Regions from separate parts of the Cytobacillus kochii genome, predicted to be linked through region 1. Evidence: riboswitches for the same ligand, from Rfam matches in the RefSeq annotation. Region 1 holds a riboswitch; each other region holds the start of a gene.

Region 1 (5,837 bases):
ATACATTAAGGTCATGCTACGAACAGAAAAAAACCATTAGGAATCTTCTGCAAGGGAATATGTTTAAACGTATATATAGACGTACAGAATTGAAAAAGAGTTTCCTTATTTACAATATAAAATAAAAAAGTAATGTTAAGTTAAGTAGGAAATAAACATTGTGGCAATACCAAAATACGTAACAAGTGAGAAAATGTCATTTAATGTTGTGATAAGAGGCCCGGAAGCTATGGCTGGATCTATCCCGAATTTGTATAACAATAAAGGGATAGTGGCTCCCGAAAGTGTCCCGATAATTAAAGTTAGAAGTAGGGAAACTCCGACTACTAAGCCTAAATAAATATTTCCTTGCCAAAAAAATGCAATCAGCGCGATTAAAATACCACAAGTGACACCAATAATCACACCTACCCCTAACTCCCTAAGGATCAGTTTCGTAACCACTTTTTTATTTAAATCATTGGATACAAGTCCTCGGACAACTACTGCTAATGATTGCGTACCTGTGTTACCTGTCATACCAGAAATCATGGGCATGAAAAAGGCGAGGGCTACGACTTGCGATAAAGTAGCCTCATACCCGCTTATGATACTGCCTGAAATAATGCCGATGAATAATAAAAGAATGAGCCACGGTAACCTTCGATAAGCGGCGACGAAAGCTTTCGTATCAAAGTCAATTGCCTTACCCGAAGCGGATAGCTTTTCAATATCTTCATTCGCTTCTTGGACCACAACATCCATCAAGTCATCAACAGTGGCAATACCCATTAGCACATTTTCTTCATTCACAATTGGAATAGCAAGGAAATCATATTTTAAGACCATGTTTGCAACTTCTTCTTGGTCTGTCGTCACTGCAGCTGAGATGACCCGCTCATACATAATGTCTTGGATGACCTCGAGAGGCTCTGCGATTAGTAAGTCACGATGAGAGACAACCCCAACTAATTTTCTGTCTTGATCAATCACGTATAAATAATTAATCGTTTCAGCATATTCTGCAAAGGATTTTAACTTTTCTACTGCTTCTCGGACTGTGTAATAATCACGAATCCATACAAAACGGTTAGTCATTAAGCGCCCGGCAGTTTCTGGTGGATAGGTCATCATATTCTGAATGATGCGAGATTCACTTTGTTTCATACCGGCAAGGAGATTTTCTATTTTCTCAGCTGACATATCATGAAGTAAAAGGGCAAGGTCGTCATTATCCATTAAATCCAAGACTTTTCCTGTTTTCTCATTTTCTAATTTATTTAAAACCTCTAGCTGCATGTCTTTATTCAATTCCTCTAGCAACTGGGCAAGGCGGTCAGCAGTCATAAATAATAAGAAACGTTTTTTATGCTTTTCAGGCAGATGATCATAAGCTTGAGCAATATCATACGGTTGCAGTTCATCTAAAATCCTGTTAAATTCTTTTTGTTTATTATCCTTTAATGCTTTGATGATCAATAAAGCGATTTGGTTTTCTGTCATCGTCTGAATCATAAAGCTCAAGTCCTTTCAACCGAGGATATACCTTAAATTGTAAACGGAGATTACATGCTTATCTTACCATTCTTTAACTGGGAAAATCATGATTTTTTTTAAGTAATATATGGTTTAAAAGTTAAGATTGTATGCTAATCCATTAGTTATTTTCATAGTATGTGTTAGAAGTGGAATGTTATCATTGGTTTGATACAAAAAGGCTTTTTTAGGGTATGAACAAAATTCAGGAATTGAAATAGTTATTTTGTAATGTTTTTTTAATAATCGTATTTCCTTATCTTTGCTAAAATGAAATGGATGAAATGAAGCATTGTATCGGTTGTTTATGATTGACATGTAGTTAGTATAAATTATTGCAGTAAAACGAAATAGTGTGTGGTATGAGGGTAATAACTAAGGTGGTACTATTGAATTTGCTCTTCGTCTTTCTATTTTCAGTTCGGAGGTTTCTAAATTGCGAAAGAAAAATCATAGTGTTCGAGATCTCATCTATATCTTATTAAACGAAAAGGACCAGTCCGTTATTTCTTATGGAATTGAATTTTCTGAGTTTATGCAATCATTACAGAACAGGACTGGGCATCTTCTATTAGTGAAGCACCAGTATGATAATGGGGAACTGAATGTACATACCATGTTTGATTGGGTGGCTCATGAAGACCTGCCAGCACTCATAAACGAAGATGTTTATAGTTATGGTGATTTTTGCTGGATAGATTTCGAGGAGGAAGAATCGTTAAATGAATTGCCCGCTCAAGCAATTGCTGAGCTCCTATATCTTAGTCATGTAAAGGAGCATTTAAAGAAACCTTTCTATAACCATTTAAGCAATCGTTATTGTTATTTAGCGCATGATGATGGTTGGTTAAATAAGGTCTATTACCGAGACTGGCAGGACTTTTACAAAATGCTTGGCGACGTTGCTGCTATGAAGATGGAGCATTTAAAAGTAGAAAAATCTTTATTAGGCCTAAAAAAGAAAAAAACATATCCACAAGTTCCAGAAGGCGCGTTAAGGGCATTAAGAAATTTAATGAAGGAAGGCCTGGTGATTTCTTTTGAACAGAGTGAGCAGACACGTACAAAAATTAATATACCGCTCTGGACAGTTGGAGATTTCGCTAATATGGATGATATGTATGATGAGTTCGAAGCAATGAGGAAGGAAGCCACGCCAGACGCGAGATTGGTTTTTGATAAAAAACTGAAAGAATGGCAAGTAACTGATTCATAAAAATAATAATGCACCACAAAATATGATAAGGTATAATAAAATCGACAGAAAATTGTAGATTTAAGGAAATAGGTGTCAATTTTTGACTTAATAGGGGAAATTGGTGTAAAACCAATGCGGTCCCGCCACTGTAACTGGTTAATAAACAAAGACAACTGCTATATATGTTCTATAGGAGGAGCCTTTGATTATAAACCATAAGCCAGGAAACCTGCCTATCTTCCATAAACACTGTAACCTACGAGGATAGGGGGTGTTTGGTAAGGCTTCTTTGTCGTGATTATTCCTTCCAAACATCTCCTACTACTGGGGATGTTTTATATTTTAAGGAGGGTCAATCATGAAGAAATGGTATTTATTTTTAGTCTCGATTTTACTATCAGCAGGTATTCTTGCTGGATGTGGGAATGACACAGCTGAGCCGAAGAAAGATGGAGAAGAGAAGGTTGAAGAGAGTACTGAAACTAGCGCTTTTCCTGTAACAATAACGGATGCTGCGGATCAAGAAGTGGTGATTGAAGAGGAACCAGAAGCGATTGTTTCGTTAATCCCGAGTAATACTGAAATCGCTTTCGAATTAGGGTTAGGTGAGAAGGTAGTCGGTGTATCTGATTTTGATAATTATCCAGAAGAAGTGGCTGATATTGAAAAGATCGGTGGACAAGAATTTAATGTAGAAGCAATTATTGCTTTAAATCCAGATGTTGTATTAGCACATAATTCAGGAGCACATAATAGTACTGAAGGCTTAGATCAATTAAGAGATGCTGGTATTCCTGTTCTTATTGTCAATGATGCACAAAATTTTGAAGAAGTATATGACTCCATTGAAATGATTGGTAAAGCAACAGGAGCAACAGAAGAAGCAAGTCAAACAGTTGAGGGAATGAAAACCCGTTTGGCAGAAATCGAAGAAAAAGCAAAGTCTGTTGAAGAGAAAAAATCTGTCTTTGTTGAAATCTCTGCAGCTCCTTCTTTATATACTGCCGGTCAAAAAACATTTATTGATGATATGCTCAATTTGATCCAAGCGGAAAATGTAATTGAAGAAGAAGGTTGGCCACAAATTGACGAGGAAGCTGTCATCGAAAAGAATCCTGATGTGATTATCACTACATACGGGTATTATACGGAAAATGCGGTAGAAACCCTTTTAAGCCGAGAAGGTTGGCAAGATGTAACAGCCGTTAAAGAGAAGCAAGTCTATGATGTGCACTCTGATAAGGTAACTCGTACAGGTCCTAGACTTGTAGAAGGAGTAGAGGAGCTTGCAAAAGCGATTTACCCAGAAGTATTTAAATAATAGAGGTGTTGCTTATCTCTGTGCGTTCGTTTTCTTATGTGTAGCAATGATGATGGGGATTTCTATAGGCACTGTTTCAGTGCTACCGTTAGATATATTCAATATCATTGGAGCGGAAATCTTACGTTTACCGATAAGTAATGATGTTAATCCAATGCATAGTAATATTGTTATGAATATTCGCTTGCCTAGAGTAGTATTGGCGGGCTTTGTCGGGGCATCACTTGCAATTGCAGGTGCTGCCTTTCAAGGTTTATTAAGGAACCCTTTAGCTGACCCTTATACATTGGGGGTGTCTTCAGGAGCTTCTGTTGGTGCTGTATTAACGATCTTTCTCGGTTTATCCATTCCGTTTGTAGGCACCTTTACTTTACCGTTATTTAGTATTACAACAGCTTTTCTAACGATAATTGTTGTCCTTTTCTTTGCGCGACAAATTGATCGTGGCATGAGAGTAGAGACAATCATTTTAACCGGTATTATCTTCAGTTCTTTTCTAGGTGCATTTATTTCCTTAATGATTGCTTTAACGGGGGATGAACTGAGACAGATTATTGGGTGGTTGTTAGGAAGCGTATCGATGAGAGGTTGGGACTATGTTCAAATCATCCTTCCTTTCTTTATCATTGGGTCTGCGATGCTCATTGCCAATAGCAAGGAATTAAATGCGATGTCATTCGGCGAAGAAAGAGCTCGTCATATCGGGGTAAATGTACAGAAACGTAAGATGATGGTCTTAATTGCCGGATCGATTTTAACAGGTGCCGCTGTAGCAGTGTCAGGTACAATCGGATTTGTCGGCTTAGTCATTCCGCATCTAACCAGATTGCTATGGGGACCAGACCATAGACACTTGCTTCCTTTATCGATGATGACAGGTGCTGGGTTTTTAATACTTGCTGATTTATTTGCAAGAACAATCATTTCACCTACTGAGTTACCTATTGGTGTCATTACTGCGTTAATTGGTGCACCAGTTTTTGCTATCATTCTAATTAAAAGAAGAGCGGAAGGCAGAGGATAATGTGATGATGTATAGCTTACGACAAATTAACGGTGGTTATGGAGGCAAGCAGGTCATTCATGATGTTTCCTTTGAAGTAGAGAAAGGACAGTTATTTGGCATACTTGGACCGAATGGGAGCGGCAAATCGACGGTTTTAAAGATGCTAAGTGGTCTTATACCGGTCACATCTGGTGAAGTTTATTTAAAAGATCAACCAGTACAAAATTATAACACGAAGGAAATAGCGAAAATCGTTGCTGTCCTACCTCAACATGCCGAACATAGTTTTTCTTATACAGTAAAGGAAATTGTATCGCTTGGCCGCTATGCTCATCAAAGTGGTTGGTTCCAAACATGGTCTGAAGATGATGAAGAAGTTGTGCAACAATCGATGAAACAAACAGGTGTACAGCATTTTGCACATAAAAATATAACTGAGCTATCAGGTGGAGAGAGACAACGTGTGTTTTTGGCACAAAGTCTCGCACAAGAACCAGAAATATTATTACTTGATGAGCCAACCAATCATTTAGACTTATCTTATCAAAAAGAATTGCTAGATATGTTAAAAGAGTGGACTGAGAAAAAGGGTTTAACGGTCCTATCCATTTTTCACGATTTAAATTTAGCCGGTTTATATTGTGATCAAATCGTTTTATTAAATGATGGAAAAATAGTCTCTAATGATAAACCTAATGAAGTATTGCAAGAAGCACGTATTATAGAAGTCTATGAGACTGAAGTGAAGAAGCACGGACACCCGAAAGTACCAGCACCTCAAGTAGTCCTAATACCTG
Region 2 (5,837 bases), 1.9 Mb from region 1:
TCCAATAATTACAGTCGAATCATCATTAATACTGATGCAGGAACAGAAGGAGATATTCCTTTTCAATTAGTAGAAGAGATAAGGGAAATAGGTACTAAGTATTTTGGTAATCAAGCGTTAACTTTAGGCGAAAGTGTTGCACTTTATGATATGAAATCAACGGTTACAGAAGATAATTCTTTAGTAAATACTTTAACCGTTATCGCGGTTGGATTCGTGTTACTTGTCACATTCAAATCATTATCATTACCGATTATCTTATTATTAACAATACAATCTTCTGTTTGGATTAATCTCGCCATACCCTATTTTACCGATACGTCATTAGTATTTATTGGTTATCTCATCGTTAGCACTGTACAGCTTGCAGCAACGGTCGATTATGCCATTTTATTAACAGAGACTTATAAGCATAAGCGTGGAAAACTTTCTCCAAAACAAGCGATGAGAAAAACAATTGATGAGAAATTATTTTCCATTATCGTGTCTGCCTCCATTTTATCTAGTGTCGGATTTATATTATGGCTAACTTCTTCAAATCCAATCGTCGGTTCTATTGGATTATTATTAGGTAGAGGAGCATTGCTCGCGTTTTTACTCGTTATCCTTTTTCTACCTGCATTATTATTACTATGTGATAAATTGATTCAAAAAACATCTCTACAAATGGACTTTAGTAACAAGGAGGAAAAACATGAAGATCATTAAATGGATGCTTATCACTGCTTCCCTATTTTTCTTTCCTGTGATGAATATACATGCTGAATCACAAACAGTTAAAGGCGGAATGAGTAAAGGGAAAGTAGCAAACAAAAATGAAGTGATTTATGCTAACTTGCTAGCAGACGGTAACCTAACCGAATTATATGTTGTCAATTCGTTTGAACTGATAGAACCTGGTGTGATAGAAGATTTTGGGAATTACCAAAAGGTTAAAAATCTAACTGACACATCAAAAATTAGCAAAGAAAATGATCAGATCACATTACAAGCAAAAGAAGAAAATTACTATTATCAAGGAAACTTACCAAATAACTTTGAGTTACCTTGGCGTTTTACAATTAATTATTACCTTAATAATAAAAAGGTTGAACCAGAAAATTTAGCTGGTAAATCGGGCGATATAAAAATGGAAATTGCTGTAGAAGCGAATGAAGGTAAGCGTTCTTCATTCTCTGAAAATTATATGCTGCAAATTAGCGTACCGCTGAACACTGAAAAATTCAAGGAGATAAAAGCCGAGAATGCCACTGTTGCACAATCCGGCAAAGATAAGCAGCTCACTTTTACCGTTATGCCGGAGCAGGAAGAAGTATTTACGATTGAGGCAGAAACAAATCATTTTGAAACAGAAGGTGTGCAAATATCTGCTTTACCTGCTTCACTTGCCATTGATAGCCCAGATACTGAAGAATTGACGAGTGAGTTTCACTCATTAACTGAGGCAATTGGTGACCTTCATCATGGTGTCGGAGACTTAGCAATAGGAATGAATGAACTATCATCAGGCTTACGGTCTTTAGAGGGTGGGTCTGCACAATATAAAAAAGGACTAAATGAATTAAGTCAGTCTGGTAACCAATTAACAGAAGGATCAGCACAAATAAATAATACTTTATCTTTGATTAAAGATGAGATGAAACAAGCCAGTGGCGTAAGTGGTATTGGGGAACTCGAGAATGTAACAATCGATCTGCCTGAGGTAGCGGATAATCTAGAACAAGCAGCAAATGATGTAGACCAAGTAGTTGTTAATTATAATGAGGTAAAAACACAAATCAATCGTGCTCTGGAGCAGATACCAGATAACCAAATTTCAGATAAAGAGATAAATAAATTATATGAAAGTAATGCGGATAAAGAGGTAATTGATCAATTGGTAGAAACCTATAGAGGGACAAAAGCTGCTCAAGAAGTTCTACTACTAGCCAAAGATAACCTTACAGACATGGTTGAACCGCTATCAACCTTTAGTCAATCAATGAGAGAAGCAGCAGGTAACCTTCGTGCAATATCATCTAATATAGACGAATCTATTCTTCAAATTGACATTGATGAAGGGTTAAAACAATTGACATCTGGTGTTGAAGAAATGGTATCTAACTATAATCAATTCCACCAAGGGTTACTTGCTTATACAGGCGGTGTTTCTGAATTAAGTACATCATATAGTGACATCCATGAAGGAATTAGCGGTTCTCTATCTGGAGCTGAGCAACTAACCAAAGGAGCTGGCTCGCTTCATAATGGAACTGGACAATTACATGATGCAACTAAAGACATTCCTGATGAGGTGACAAAAGAAGTGGATGAAATGATATCGCAATATGATAAATCTGATTATGAGCCAATTTCTTTTGTATCAGATAAAAATAATGAAAAGTTGGAACTAGTCCAATTTGTCATCCAAACAGATAAGATTAAAATAAAAGATAACAAAGAAGATGTAAAAGAAACAAAAGATAAAGTAGGATTCTTCGAGAAACTTCTTAACTTATTTAAGTAAACTTGAAAAACACGCCACTGCAATCTAGGAGGCGTGTTTCTCTTTTTGGTGGTAAATTTATATAAACCTTTCATGTTACATCAAACGATCGGTCAAAATGAAGAATTAGGCTTTCTTCTACTCGGGTTGTAGGAGTGGATTTAATCAATGACTCTAGCTTATATTGTGGTTGGAAGAAAAATGATAAAGAGCCTAACTTTTTCATCATTTTAAGCTGAGAATACATATTCTAAAAAATAAATTGTAAATTTTCCGAAAAATTGATATATTGTTAGTGTGAAAACTAAATAAGCTAAATAAACAGGTGCTTGTTCATCAAGCTTAAAAGGGAAACCGGTTAGACTCCGGTGCTGTCCCGCAACTGTATTTGCGAGCGGATTGTACATAACCACTTATTCATTATTGAATAGGGAAGGAACAAATCCGCCACGACCATAAGCCAGGAGACCTGCCTGTTTTAGCCAACATCATTACCTACGCGGATAGGGGGTGTTAAGTGCGGATAGAAGAACATGTATATTACTCAACACATGTTTATTTGTTTGTCCACTCGTTACTTAACAACTTCTTTTAACAGGAGTTGTTTTTTGTTTGAAGGTGGTTTGCTTCTTGCTACTGATTTGAGCAAGCGCTCAATCAAAGGAGATAGAAAGATGTAAAGGGAGTGCACGATGGCGAAGCTAAAAAAAACACTAGAAGAAAAGGGAGATATTTTTTCTCCTGAAGATTTTCTTGAAGAGGAACAACTCATTGCACAAACGGCAGAATTATTTATTAAGAATGAAGTGTTGCCCCAAATAGATTCATTAGAAAAAAAGAACTATGAAGTGGCTAAGAATCTGTTTCAAAAATCAGGGGAACTAGGTCTACTAGCTATTGATGTACCTGAGGATTATGGCGGGTTTGCACTTGGTAAAAAATTATCCGGGCTTATAGCTGAAAAGATAGGATACGGTGGGGCTTTTAGTGTTTCGTATAATATTCATGTAGGTGTTGGCACATTACCGTATGTTTATTTTGGTTCAGAAGCACAAAAACAAAAGTATTTACCACAACTCATCTCCGGGGATTGGATTGGTGCTTATGCCTTAACGGAAGCAGGAGCTGGATCGGACGCACTTTCACCGAAAACAAGAGCTATTTACAACAGCAAGAGTGATAGTTGGATAATAATTGGGGAAAAACAATGGATTACCAATGCTCACATAGCAAATGTGTTTGTTGTGTTTTGCCAAACAAATGACGGGATGACTGCTTTTATTGTTGAAAGAGACATAGCAGGCGTATCTATTGGTGCAGAAGAAGAAAAGATGGGTATTCATGGATCATCAACAGCTACTCTTATATTGGAAGATGTCGTTGTGCCATCCGCTAATATACTAGGAGAAAAAGGAAAAGGTCATCAAGTTGCCATGAATATATTAAATCTTGCTAGATTGAAGCTAGCTTTCTCGAATATTGGCACAGCTAAACAAGCCTTCAACTTTTCTCTTAGCTATGCGAAAGAGAGACAACAATTTGATAGAGCGCTGGTTGAATTTACGTTGATACAAGAAAAATTAGCTGAAATGGTGACATCTATTTATGCAAGTGAAAGTGCCGCTTATCGCACAGCAGATATGATTGATCAAGCTCCAACAGATGAAGGAATCACCTCTTTAAAAGCATTCGCAATGGAATGTGCCATAAACAAAGTACGATGCTCTGAAATGCTTGGGCATGTAACAGATGAGGCCGTTCAAATTCACGGTGGATACGGTTATATGAGAGATTACGATGTTGAGCGACTATATAGGGATGCTCGAATCAGTCGTATCTTTGAAGGAACAAACGAAATCAATCGCTTAACCATAGCAAAAAACTTACTTCACAAACACTCATCTAAAGATATCACAATCAATACCCCTACACCATTACACCAAGATAGAAACAGCCAATTTATTGAGTTAGGAAAAGAACTGTTATCGCTGTCTTTGGAAGCGGTTTCAAATGCAAAAATTGATATAAATAGGGAACAGCAGTATGCACGTCTTTTAGCTAATATCATCACAGAACTATACACAATGGAATCGACTTATATGCGGACATCAAAACTGCAACATCGAAAACAAAATCAAAAGTGGAAAGATTTAGCGACTGATATTATATGCGAACAATGCTTTCAATATTTGAAACAACAAACGATTAGCCTGATTTCAGCAGCGATACTTGATGAAAAAGAACGATTCGTTGCATTCGCAAACATTGAAAATTACCAAATCCCACTCTACAGCAATCTGTTATTGAAAAAAAGGCAATTAGCACAAATACTTATTGATCAACCAAAATTACTGAAATGAAGGGAGCTTAAATGATGGGTGAGAAAATCGGTTTTATTGGATTAGGGAATATGGGTTTACCGATGGCGCAAAGCTTATTATCAGAAGGCAATGAAGTGTACGGCGTCGACCTCAACAAAGATGCTGAAGCGGCATTGCTAAGGTCGGGAGGTGTGATTGGATTATCTATCAATAATATCATAAAGCAAGTAAATTTTATTTTCACAAGCTTACCTTCAATGAAAGCGGTGGAAGAAATCTATTTAGGTGAGGAAGGATTGATTACAAAAGGACGTGAAGGCATTGTCCTGATTGATACAAGTACGGTTGCTCCTAGCTTGAATCAAAAATTAGCAGAAGAAGCAAAAAAGAAGAGCATTCATTTTCTTGCTGCTCCTGTCAGTGGGGGTGTAATCGGTGCTGAAAATCGTACTTTAACCATTATGGTCGGTGGTCCTAAACAAGCTTTCGAGCAATCCCAACCATTGTTAAATATTCTTGGAGAGAATATTTTTCATGTGAATGAACGAATTGAAAGCGGAACTGCAGTCAAATTAATCAATAACTTACTTATCGGTTTTTATACTGCTGGTGTAAGCGAAGCCTTAAATCTGGCAGAAAAAAGCAACATTAATTTAGCACAATTATTTGAGATGTTGAATGTGAGCTACGGCCAAAGTCGGATATATGAAAGAAACTATAAAAGTTTTATCGCGAACGAAGATTATCGTCCCGGTTTTACCTTGCAGCTATTAAATAAAGATCTTGGTTTCGCGCTTGATTTAGCCAAGGAACACGAATTGCAATTGCCAGTTAGTGAATTACTATTAAATATATACAAAAATGCTGAAAACGAGGGTTATGGTAGCCAAGATATGGCTGTTCTTTATGAAAAAGTGAAAAATGATCAAACAAAAAATGCGAAAGAAACGGGGATGAAGGAATGATTAAAACAGAAATTCCAACAATGAAAAACCATATTAATGGTGAATGGGTTGATTCAAGCAGTAAGG
Region 3 (5,837 bases), 620 kb from region 1:
AGAATAAATTCATAAATTCATTCACTGGCATCTCTTTTAACGTTTCTTGATCGGAAACAGCTCCAGCAATGCTTGTTTGTGCCTTGTTAGAAAAATGAGTTTTAATATTATACTCAAACTTCTGCAATACTTTTGGAATCGCTTCGTCACGGCGGAATCGGTGACCTAATGGATATTCACATTCAATCTTCTCAGAAGAAGTTCCATCTTTATAATAGATTTGAACAGCATTAGCGATTGAGCGCTTGTTCGGATCTAAATAATCCTTCGAGTATTGCAGATCTTCCACAACCTCCATCTTCTCTCGTAAGCTGTCTACTCGGGGGTCGCTAGCTACATCATCCTCATAATCCTCAGCGCGAATATTTCCTTTTAATAAACCAATAGCTGTAATGTACTGAATACAGTGATCGCGGTCAGCTGGATTATGTAATGGACCTGTTTTATCGATAATCCTAATCGCTGATTCATGTGTGGTAATCGTAATTCGATCGATATCGTTTAAATCACCTACATCACCATTTTGATGAAGTGAAACGGCACACTCTGCTGCAGTTTGCGCGTGAAATTCCGCCGGATAAGAAACTTTGAATAATACATTTTCCATTACATAAGCACTGAACTCTCTTTGTAGGGTAAGTTTTTGCCCTTTAAACAGAACGTCTTCAAATCCCCAGTTAGGTGCAGATAAGACACTGTTATAGCCCATTTCACCTTTTACTGCCATCATAGCTAACTGAACACCCCTACTTGTCGCATCTCCAGCAGCCCATGATTTTCTTGAACCCGTATTTGGCGCATGACGATATGTTCTTAATGCAGAATTATCCACCCATGCAAGTGATAATGCATGAATCACTTCTTCTTTTGTTGCACCAAGCATCTTTGCCGTAACAGCAGTTGTTGCCACTTTAACAAACAGTACATGATCTAACCCCACGCGATTTAAACTATTATCTAGCGCTAATATTCCTTGAATTTCATGAGCCTTGATCATCATTTCCAGGACTTCAATCATTTTAACTGGCTCTTTACCTACTGAAAGACGTTGCCTACTTAAATAATCTGCAACTGCCAAAATGCCACCAAGGTTGTCAGAAGGATGCCCCCATTCAGCAGCTAACCATGTATCATTGTAATCCAGCCAGCGAATCATGCAGCCAATATTAAATGCACCTCTAATAGGATCTAATTCAAATGATGTACCAGGGACTCTTGTTCCATTAGGTACAACCGTTCCTGGCACAACAGGACCAAGTAGTTTGGTACATTCAGGATAATCAAGCGCTAATATTCCACAACCAATTGTATCGAGCAAGATATAATGTGCCGTGCGATAAGCCTCTTCACTTGTTATTTCATAATCCAATACATAATCAGCAATTTCCGTTAAAATAACATCGGTTTCAACCTTTTCATTCGTTTTCAGCATTTACTCGTACTCCTCCTCAATTTGGTAAGGTATGACGTGCACCTGAATAAATGACCCGCGGTCTAAATAAGCGGTTGTTTTCATGCTGTTCAATGACATGGGCACATAAACCAACCGTTCTTGCACTAAAGAAAATCGGTGTGTAAAGTGGGATAGGAATTCCTAACATGCCATAAACCGGTGCGGCATAATAATCTAAATTAGGGTATAGTCCTTTCTCTAGCTCCATGATTCTTTCTCCTGCTTCACATTTTCGAAGCAACGAATCATCTCCATGTTGTATGGATAACTCCTGTAGAGCTTCCTTCATCATTAATGCTCTTGGGTCCATTTTTTTCATATAAACTCTATGACCAAAGCCCATAATCTTTTCTTTTTTAAATAGTTTTTTATAGAAGAGGCCTTCCAAGCCAGCGACACTTTCCGCTTCATTCAACATGTACATAACCGCTTCATTCGCACCGCCATGCAAGCTACCTTTTAAACTTGCAACTGCACCCGTTAACGCTCCAAATAGATCGGATTGTGTAGAAGCAATTACTCTTGCTGTAAATGTTGAGTTTGGCATTTCATGTTCACTATATAAAAGTAATGACTGGTCAAATACTCTTTCTTCTAAATCGGAAGGTACTCTACCAGTTAACATATAGAAAAAGTTGGCACTATACGATAGGGATTTATCCGGTTCAATTCTCTCCAGACCTTGTAATATACGATAACTGTTAGCTACAATTGTCGGAACTCCTCCAAGTAGGCGATAAGCTCTTTCTTTATTTGCTTGCTTCGACCTATCTTCTAAGGTCGTATCATATCCAGCCAAGCTCGAGATGCCAGTGCGGAGCCCATCCATTGGATGTGTTCCTTTTGGCAAATGAGTAAAAACCTCCATGACGGCCGTCGGTATTTCATAATAGGACTTTAACGTATTAGCTAATGAAGTTTTTTCCTCGTCTGTTGGTAATTGATCTTCTAGAAGTAAATGGATAATATCTAAATAGCTTTTCGTTTTTGAAAGTTGAATTAAGTCATAACCTTTTATGACAATCTCTCCATGAACAGTATCTAAAAATGAGATGCCGGTCTCAGAAGCTATGATTCCCTCTAACCCTGGTATATACTTCTCCTCCATGCTCACAATCATTTTCCTCCCATCCAATTACATCATGCCTGACAATGCTGTAAGCCCTTTCAGCATTCCTTAAATATATTTGGATCTTCTCTTCTTCTACAGAGAGTGTTCGGATGTCTTCTTTATACTGATCTAATACTTTTCTTAAACTATAACTCTCAGCAGAATAGCTGTTCATCATGATCGTTGATTTCATTATGTTCACATAATAAGGAACGGTTCCAAACAAAGCTTTTTCCTCCGTTCTTGCTCACCTTTTTACCATATCAATCCATTAAAAAAACAACTTCTAGAAAGAAGTTGTTAAGTTCAAACGAATACTAAAATAAACATGCGACTTTGGCATGTATTCATTACCCGTACTTAACACCTCCTATATCCACGTAGGAATTGATGTTTACACTAAACAGGCAGGTCTCCTGGCTTATGGTCAACATGATACGAAACCTTCCCATCTCCAATTTTAGGAAACAGTGGTATCTTTCATATCACTCGCAAATACAGTTGCGGGACAGCGACGGAATCCAACCGTACTTCCCTTTTAAGTAAATAGACAAGCTAGCATTCTATTTACACCTATTTTTGAAAATATTAAGTTGTTCTATTTAAATATATCAATATTTTAGAAAATTGACAATTATTTTCTTAATCGCACTACTTTTCACTTTAAAATTAACACTTTTTATTATAACAATTTAAATGTCGCCTACAAACATATCTTAAAAGAAATACAATTTTAACATAACATTTACCATTTTACAGAAAAAAAGCTATCGCCCATAGACAGACAAGACGGCTTTTTGTTATAGTATATTAGTTACCATTGATAACTATTTTAAATGAGGTGAACATTATTATTGCTAGCCAAAGGTTCTTTCATCACTTTATGATGCTTTATCGCCCTTTTGAGAATAGATTGAACAGCTTATTAACGAAACATCAATTACAACGGGCACAGTGGACAATCCTCTATTATCTCTACCATTTTGGTCCAACAACTTTAGTAGAGATTGCTGCGTATCAAGGTGTTGAAAAGCCAACAGTCACGAGGACAATAAATCAGCTTGAGGAATATGGATATGTAGAAAAAATCCCAAGCATGGATAAACGTGAAAAGAAAATGAAAATAACGAACGAAGGTGAGCGTATATACAAAAAAATCCGCATTCCGATTGATCAGTTCGAAATGGAAATATTAGAGGGAATCACACCTGAAGAACAAGAAGAATGTATTCGTATTTTTGATAGTATTAAAAGTAATTTGTAAGGAGGAAGAAAAAGAAAATGAGTTCAACAAAAGAAAAATTATGGACCAAGGACTTTATCACCGTTTCTTCCGTAAACTTTTTTCTAACATTAGTGTTTTATTTATTAATGGTTACGATTGCCGTGTATGCCGTTGAAGCACATCATGCAACCGCCAGCCAAGCTGGCTTAGTTACTGGCATATTTATTATAGGAACATTGGTAGGAAGATTGTTTATAGGTAAATATATTGATCGTATTGGACGGAAGAAGACTTTAATCATTGGCTTACTATTATTTAGTTTATCAACAAGTCTTTATTTTATTGAAATTGATGTCAATTTCTTACTTATTACCCGCTTTATCCACGGTTTAACATTAGGGATGGCAAGTACAGCAAGTGGTACAATTGTCGCTTCAGTTATTCCGCAAACAAGGAAAGGTGAAGGAATCGGCTATTTTAGTATGAGTAATACTTTAGCTACAGCAATAGGACCTTTTATCGGTATGTTAATGAGTCAATACACAACTTTTCATACGATTTTCATTTTTTGTTTGATTCTTGGTATTATTGGCCTACTTATCGGGTTAACGGTGAATGTGAAAGAGTTAACTGAAGATCAGAAAGCTCAATTTCACTCATCTGGTTTTCAATTATCTAGCTTTATTGAACCAAAGGCACTTCCAATTGCACTCGTCACATTAACAGTCGCATTTTGTTATTCAAGCGTCTTGTCTTTTATTAACTTTTATGCAATTGAAAAGGACTTAGTAAGTGCTGCTAGCTTTTTCTTCTTTGTCTATGCCATTGCTGTCTTACTATCCCGTCCTTTCACTGGTAGGTTAATGGACAGCAAAGGGGCAAATTATGTGATGTATCCAGCGTTCATTTTATTTGGCGTAGGTCTATTTTTACTTAGTAATTCAGCAAATGGTGTTATGCTATTAGTGGCGGGGGCTTTGATTGGCTTAGGCTTTGGTAATATGCAGTCTTGTACACAAGCGATTGCGGTCAAATTAACGCCACCCCATCGCATGGGGCTAGCTACTTCTACCTTCTTTATCTTTCTCGATGGTGGTTTAGGTTTTGGACCCTATTTATTAGGTTTACTGATTCCTATTACAGGCTACAGTATGTTATACATTTACATGGGGATTGTGTCGATTGCTTCAATTATTCTTTACTTTTTAGTTTATGGACGAATCGAACACAATGGGAGTAAACAAGCACATCAAACAGCATCAATGTAAAATAAGGTATGCTATAATTAAAGAAGAGACTCCAAGTAATGGAAGTCTCTTCTTTCTAATTAAAATGGTTTATTCGGTTCATATGTCGGTTGTTGATTCTTCACTTCATATTCATAACTTTTCTCCATTGCGGCTTGTACTTCTTCTGACTGTTCTAATTCTGTATCCATTTGATTGTATTGTTGAGCTTCATTTTGAGCAGCAATAATTTTCTCATCCACTTGATTATCATACTTTTTTTCCATTGCATTCACTCCCCTTTTATAAGATGTCTCGCCTATTTTCCCCCTCAAAAAAACGATTTATACAAAATAATAAAAAAGGAGACTGTTCCATGAAGGAATTAATTAAAAACCATCTCCCGCATCTTCAGGAAATACAGATTGAAAGCAATCATTCTGGTTGGGATCATCATATCTATATTGTCAATCAAACATATGTCATCCGAATACCAAAAACCAAACAAGTATTAGTGAAAATAAAAAAGGAAATAAAGCTAATTCACCAGCTCACATATCTTTCTTCAATTATTGAAATACCAAATTATCTTCCATTTTATAATAAAGACGGACAAATGATTGGTGTTTTTTACCACTTTATTAAAGGACAAGCATTATCTCATTCATTGATTACTCCTCCTTTATATGAAGCCAAGCGGCTAGGAACATTTCTTACAGAATTACATCGTCTGGATATAGATGAAGCAAAGAAATGTAATATAGAAGAACTACATAGTGAAAATTATTGGGAGCAATTACATCAAGCCCTGATTAAAAAAAT
Region 4 (5,837 bases), 180 kb from region 1:
GCACTCACAGAATGCAACGGATGGGCACGGTCGAGCAATATCTCTAAATCATTTAAAGCAATATCTGCCCCTTCTTCTACAGCATGTATAAAAGGGGTTAAATCTTCTGCTTTGATAACAAAATCACTATCTAAGAACAAACAGATATCTCCTGTACTGTGAAGCGCACCAATCGCTCTTGGAATGTTATGTCCGAGTGCCTGGTCAAACGCAATCACTTTCACACCTGACTTTTCTACCTTTTCCTTTGTTCGTTCATCTGCTCCATTTAACACAACAATGATTTCATCAATGCCTGCCTTCTTTACCTCAGCAATCACTTCAGCAATCGTATCCGGCTCCTTCCCTACAGGAATAATCGCACTATACTTCGCTCGTTTCTCTTCCTTTACCGAAAAGGCTTGTACATATTCCTTAAAAGATTGCCGATTTCGCCTGCCATCATTTAAACCACCGCGATATCCTCTCTCTTCAATCAGTTGCGCCACTGCACGTAAGTGGTCACCAATTATTAAACTTGTTGAAAATGAAAAAGAGGAGCCCGTAATCTTCTGTTGATGTTTCGGTCGAATCTTATTTGTAGCAATCACGTCAATGGCGACTGGTGCACTCATCTTTAATTCTTTCATCACAGCTATACTATGAGCTAATGGCGGACAAGCTAAATTCTCCCAACCAATTGTATCAAGCGCTGATTTTTTCATCACATGAGGAACAGCGACTAAGGAATTAACGGATAACTCACCTTTACCTAAAAAATGATTAAGAGAGAACTTTGATACTGCTGTCGGATGTGGTCTAATGGGGCGCTTCATTGTCCAGCTTAAATCATTTAGGGCAATATCAGCCCCATCCCGAATGCCATCAAGCAGTGCTTGTAGCTCCTGTGCTCTAACGACAATATCACCATCAATAAAAAGAAGCGTATCTCCTTTTGCCTCCCTTGCACCAATTGCTCGTCCAATATCCACCCCTAGAGGTTCTTTATAAACAAGCTTTCTACATTCAAATGCTTCCGCTATTTTCTCCGATCCATCTGTTGAACCATTCAAAACAGCGATGATTTCATATGGCTCAATCTTCACTAACTCTTCTAAAACGGCTGACAACGTAGATTCTTCATTCTGAATGGGAATAATAACAGATAGATTCATAACACTTCACTTCTCTCCTTCAGCAAAATTAATAGTCTCCTTTGTGCTAACTATAGCCTTTTCCATCACAAACCCGAGAAAAACACTAAGTAATATCAATATATACAGCTTGGCCAATTTTGTTCTCGGACAAGTATACAATCTATGAAAGATGGTGCGATAGACAGGGTAGATTGGTTTAATTATGGGGGCATTGATCGGATTCGGCACTAAAAAATATATTATTACTATTCGTTAGGAGATGTTAAAGTAGATATATATGTATTTAAGGGGGAGTACAAATTGGAATTCGAGTTGAATTTTATTTGGATTGCCGTCGGTTTAGCATTACTTGGCTATTTCATAGGCAATGGGTTGAAGCAATTTAGTAGTAAAAATGAAGGTAATATGAATCATTTACTCGTGGAGCAAAGCCACCTTCATCTTTACTTTTATTTAAGTGAAGCAGACATGAAGGATCTATTACAGAAGCATCCTCACGCACCAAAAGTCATTCTTAATGGCAAGCATTATTACCATCTACATAAATTTCGCAAGTGGCTTGAATCTGATGATCTATATCACTCATGAAGAATTTATTTTGACAGCTTCCATTTATTATGCTAATCTATCTGTAAAATTCAAAATATTATAAATATGTAATTCTCTTATTCAGAGAGGTGGAGGGACTGGCCCGATGAAACCCAGCAACCTTTAACAATTTTTTGTTAAAAAGGTGCTAATTCCTGCAAAGTGTAATAGCTTTGGCAAATAAGAGAGGATTAAGACCTCTCTATTTTTAATTTAGAGAGGTCTTTTGTATTTTCAAAACTTAATAAGAAAGGCAACAGATGCATGATTGCTTAAAAGGGAAGCCCGGTGGAATGCCGGCACGGTCCCGCCACTGTGAAGGAGAGCGACTTATCATTAACCACTATTTCATAATAGAAATGGGAAGGGATAACGAGCGATGATCTGAAGTCAGGAGACCTGTCTGTTGTTTGCACTTAGACTCTACGGATGCATAGAGAGGAGTGATGAATACGTGTTGAGCAAATCAAATGGTCTCAACTCTAGTTAATATTGCGTATGAATCTCTCATTTAATAATAGATAGAGAGATTTTTTGTTGAGAAAATACAATCATAAAAGGAGTGTTTAAAATGACTGAAGTAAAAAGCTCAAATGTAGGTTATCCAAGAATTGGCGAGAAGCGGGAGTGGAAGAAAGCTCTCGAACAATTTTGGAGTGGTATGTTGAATAAAGAGACTTTTCTGCAACAAATGGAAGTCATACGTTTATCCTCTCTCGAGAAACAAAAACAACTTGGCGTTGATCTCATCCCGGTTGGTGATTTCACACTGTATGATCATGTCCTCGATACAGCTGTGATGTTTGGACTTGTTCCTGAGCGTTTTACATACAGAGGTGGGAAGGTTGATATTGAAACGTATTTTGATATTGCCAGAGGGAACAAAGATGCCGTGGCAGCTGAAATGACCAAATGGTTTAACACAAACTATCACTACATCGTGCCAGAACTCACCAACCTCACGCCAACACTTGCTGAAAACCGGCCACTTGCCTTTTATAAAGAAGGAAAAGAGAAGCTTGAAATCGACGGAAAACCGGTTATCTTGGGCCCGATTACTTTTGTGAAATTATCAAAAGGCTATAAAGAAAGTGAATTCAAATCAATCGTCAATCAATTCGTTCCTCTTTATGCACAAATTTTAAAAGAATTACAGCAAGAAGGTGCCTGGTGGGTGCAAATCGATGAACCTATTTTAGCCACTACCCTCACAGAAGAAGACATCTCACTCTATCAAGCAGTTTACCAAACATTACACGAGGCAGCACCACAGATAAATATCATTTTACAAACGTATTTTGAAAGCATCACTCATTATGAAGCTGTTACCTCTTTACCTGTGCAAGCGATCGGCCTTGATTTTGTCCATGATGCAGGTCAAAACCTCGCTTCCTTACAAAAATTCGGCTTCCCAAGTGATAAAGTATTAGCTGCAGGTGTCATCGATGGCCGTAATATCTGGGGCGCCAAACTTGATAATAAGCTCTCTCTTCTAGAAGAAATTACAGCAATTGTTCCGAAGGATCGCTTAATCATCCAGCCTTCATCCAGCTTATTGCATGTACCCGTTACAGTCAAAATTGAAGAAACACTTGATCATACATTAAAGACCGCACTCGCCTTTGCTGATGAAAAATTACAAGAAATCGTAGTGCTAACAAAAGGAATAAGAGAAGGAAAAGAGCAAATCCAAGATGAGGTAAACAAGAGACGAACTGCTATAGAGGCGCTAAATCAATCTTCTATTAGAAACAATCAACAAGTACAAACAGCCATTCAAAACTTACCATCATCACTAGCAGAGCGCGAAGCACCTTATTCTGTTCGTCAAGCAGCACAAAAAACAGCCTTCCAACTACCACTCCTACCTACAACAACGATTGGAAGCTTCCCACAAACACAAGAAGTGAGAAGAAATCGTTTAAAATGGCGTAAAGGAGAGTTAACTGCTACTGACTATCAAACATATATCAAAACGGAAATTAAAAAGTGGATTGATATTCAAGAAGAGCTAGGCCTTGATGTGTTTGTTCATGGCGAATTCGAACGCACAGATATGGTCGAATACTTCGGTGAAAAATTAGCCGGATTCCAATTCACAAAATTCGGTTGGGTGCAGTCTTATGGCTCTCGTTGTGTCAAACCACCAATTATTTATGGAGATGTCTCATTCGAACAGCCAATGACAGTTGCAGAAACAGTCTATGCCCAGTCCTTAACAGATCACCCGGTAAAAGGTATGCTCACTGGTCCGATTACGATTTTAAACTGGTCATTTGTCCGCGACGATATCCCTCGTTACGAAGTCGCAAACCAAATTGCCCTTGCCCTTCGAGAAGAAGTAGAAGCACTAGAAACAAATGGTATCCGGATGATTCAAGTAGACGAACCAGCCATTCGTGAAGGATTACCACTCAAACAAGAGAAGTGGGAAGATTATCTGAACGCTGCTGTTTATGCTTTTAGACTAGCCACCACTTCTGTCAGAAATGAAACACAAATTCATACGCATATGTGCTACTCCGATTTCGAAGACATTATCTCAAGCATTCAAGCACTCGACGCTGATGTCATCTCCATTGAAACATCAAGAAGTCATGGCGAGCTGATTCACTCATTTGAAGAAAGCACCTACCAACAAGGTATCGGCCTAGGCGTATATGACATTCACAGCCCTCGAGTGCCACAACTCGACGAACTAACGAAAAACATCGACCGTGCCTTACAAGTACTAGACCCACAACTTTTCTGGATTAACCCTGACTGCGGTCTCAAAACAAGAGGCATTGACGAAACCGTCGCAGCCCTAACAGTCATGGTGCAAGCTGCCAAACTGTCGCGGGAAAAATTACTTGTAAAAAAAGGCGAATAACCAAACAGAAATCCGAACGATTATACATTCGTTCGGATTTCCTCATTCAATAACACAGCGTTTAACTTCTTATCCATCTTCTTTTGATAAGGACGATGATTAAATCTCCTTGTGTTAAAACCACCAATCAAATTCCGTACTCGTTCATTATGGGTAATGAGGTGCTGATATATCTCATTCTGCAAATAAGCATTAAACCAATTATACTCCTTTAATTTCCGCATGTTATATGTAACATCCTCTTGTGTGACTTGTGTAATAAAGGGAGAAAAAGAAATAATACTTATAAAATTCAGGAGAAACTTTTTCATTAATGAATACATCCTCTCTTTATGATTTGTATGTGATTGACTGTGAACGCTCTTTGCGGAATATAAATTTCCGGAATTAGCTCATTCGCGTAATTTATGGGTTTACGTTGCTTATATTTCCTAGAACTCCATTATTAGCTACGAATTCTCGACTTTATGTTGCTCATTTCTAAAGAACTTTTTATTATCCAGGATTTCGAATTTACGGTCATTTACTATAAATTATACCAACCATTAATTTTTTTACAAATATATACTTTTATAAGCATCGAAGATTCAACCGTATAAAAGCAAAAAAGAACCACAGCAACAATCTAAACTGTGGTCACAATCATTCGTATTTATTGATTTTTACCTTTATTATTTTTCACCTTTCCTTTTCACCGCAAACCAAATCTCACTATACACATTATTTAAGTCCGTCATATCTCCAGTAAATGAAATATTGGGCGCATTTACTAATTCATAATCTGACGAAGGAAGCCATTCAGAGGCAAATTTCGCCCAAGTTTCTTGCATGACTGTTGGAAATGCTCCTTTAGAAGAGAAAATGGCCCAAGTAAGAGCTGGCACATCTACTACCGTAAATTCATTAGCGGTGACTTCTTTTTTTGTCAAGAATCCAATCATATGATCGAGACTGCCCTTTTCATCCATACAACCGTCATCCAAATTATATGAAGCGTTCACGACTTGATAAGGCTCCATATCCCCATAGCTATGCAATGCTTTTCTTTGTTCTGGTGTTATGCTTTTTGCTAATTTTATTATTTCTTGATTTTCTCCATTAAATTGAATAGGTACTCTCTTTTGAACACCGACTATCTTAAAGGCTTCTTTTTTCTCGATTCTGTAATCCATATTTATTCCTCCTTGCAATACTAATTGAAAGGAGAGCTTAGGAAATGCTTTAAGGTTATTTTTCTTTTT

What was found. Region 1 has a riboswitch for cobalamin ahead of LG276_RS02545 (ABC transporter substrate-binding protein). Riboswitches for the same ligand answer to the same signal wherever they lie in the genome.
Region 2: it holds a riboswitch for cobalamin, as region 1 does, so the genes downstream of both, LG276_RS12115 (acyl-CoA dehydrogenase family protein) here and LG276_RS02545 (ABC transporter substrate-binding protein) in region 1, are expected to answer to the same signal.
Region 3: it holds a riboswitch for cobalamin, as region 1 does, so the genes downstream of both, LG276_RS05840 (hypothetical protein) here and LG276_RS02545 (ABC transporter substrate-binding protein) in region 1, are expected to answer to the same signal.
Region 4: it holds a riboswitch for cobalamin, as region 1 does, so the genes downstream of both, metE (5-methyltetrahydropteroyltriglutamate--homocysteine S-methyltransferase) here and LG276_RS02545 (ABC transporter substrate-binding protein) in region 1, are expected to answer to the same signal.

What each region holds. Positions count from the first base shown of each region.
Region 1 is NZ_CP085254.1:458,983-464,819, forward strand. It holds gene mgtE (magnesium transporter) at 136-1,494, opposite strand; gene LG276_RS02540 (hypothetical protein) at 1,952-2,731, shown strand; cobalamin riboswitch at 2,785-2,965, shown strand; gene LG276_RS02545 (ABC transporter substrate-binding protein) at 3,072-4,034, shown strand; gene LG276_RS02550 (iron ABC transporter permease) at 4,000-5,058, shown strand; gene LG276_RS02555 (heme ABC transporter ATP-binding protein) at 5,066-5,837, shown strand, end outside.
Region 2 is NZ_CP085254.1:2,332,274-2,338,110, reverse strand. It holds gene LG276_RS12125 (RND family transporter) at 1-708, shown strand, start outside; gene LG276_RS12120 (YhgE/Pip domain-containing protein) at 695-2,506, shown strand; cobalamin riboswitch at 2,792-2,977, shown strand; gene LG276_RS12115 (acyl-CoA dehydrogenase family protein) at 3,178-4,845, shown strand; gene LG276_RS12110 (NAD(P)-dependent oxidoreductase) at 4,860-5,771, shown strand; gene LG276_RS12105 (CoA-acylating methylmalonate-semialdehyde dehydrogenase) at 5,768-5,837, shown strand, end outside.
Region 3 is NZ_CP085254.1:1,075,045-1,080,881, reverse strand. It holds gene prpD (2-methylcitrate dehydratase) at 1-1,432, opposite strand, end outside; gene mmgD (citrate synthase) at 1,449-2,570, opposite strand; gene LG276_RS05840 (hypothetical protein) at 2,515-2,790, opposite strand; cobalamin riboswitch at 2,953-3,156, opposite strand; gene LG276_RS05835 (MarR family winged helix-turn-helix transcriptional regulator) at 3,478-3,828, shown strand; gene LG276_RS05830 (MFS transporter) at 3,846-5,057, shown strand; gene LG276_RS05825 (hypothetical protein) at 5,117-5,302, opposite strand; gene LG276_RS05820 (aminoglycoside phosphotransferase family protein) at 5,392-5,837, shown strand, end outside.
Region 4 is NZ_CP085254.1:278,530-284,366, reverse strand. It holds partial or broken gene LG276_RS01590 (glycosyltransferase family 2 protein) at 1-1,154, opposite strand, end outside; gene LG276_RS01585 (DNA-binding protein) at 1,437-1,724, shown strand; SAM riboswitch class I at 1,799-1,911, shown strand; cobalamin riboswitch at 1,966-2,146, shown strand; gene metE (5-methyltetrahydropteroyltriglutamate--homocysteine S-methyltransferase) at 2,296-4,596, shown strand; gene LG276_RS01575 (hypothetical protein) at 4,617-4,907, opposite strand; gene LG276_RS01570 (AraC family transcriptional regulator) at 5,268-5,837, opposite strand, start outside.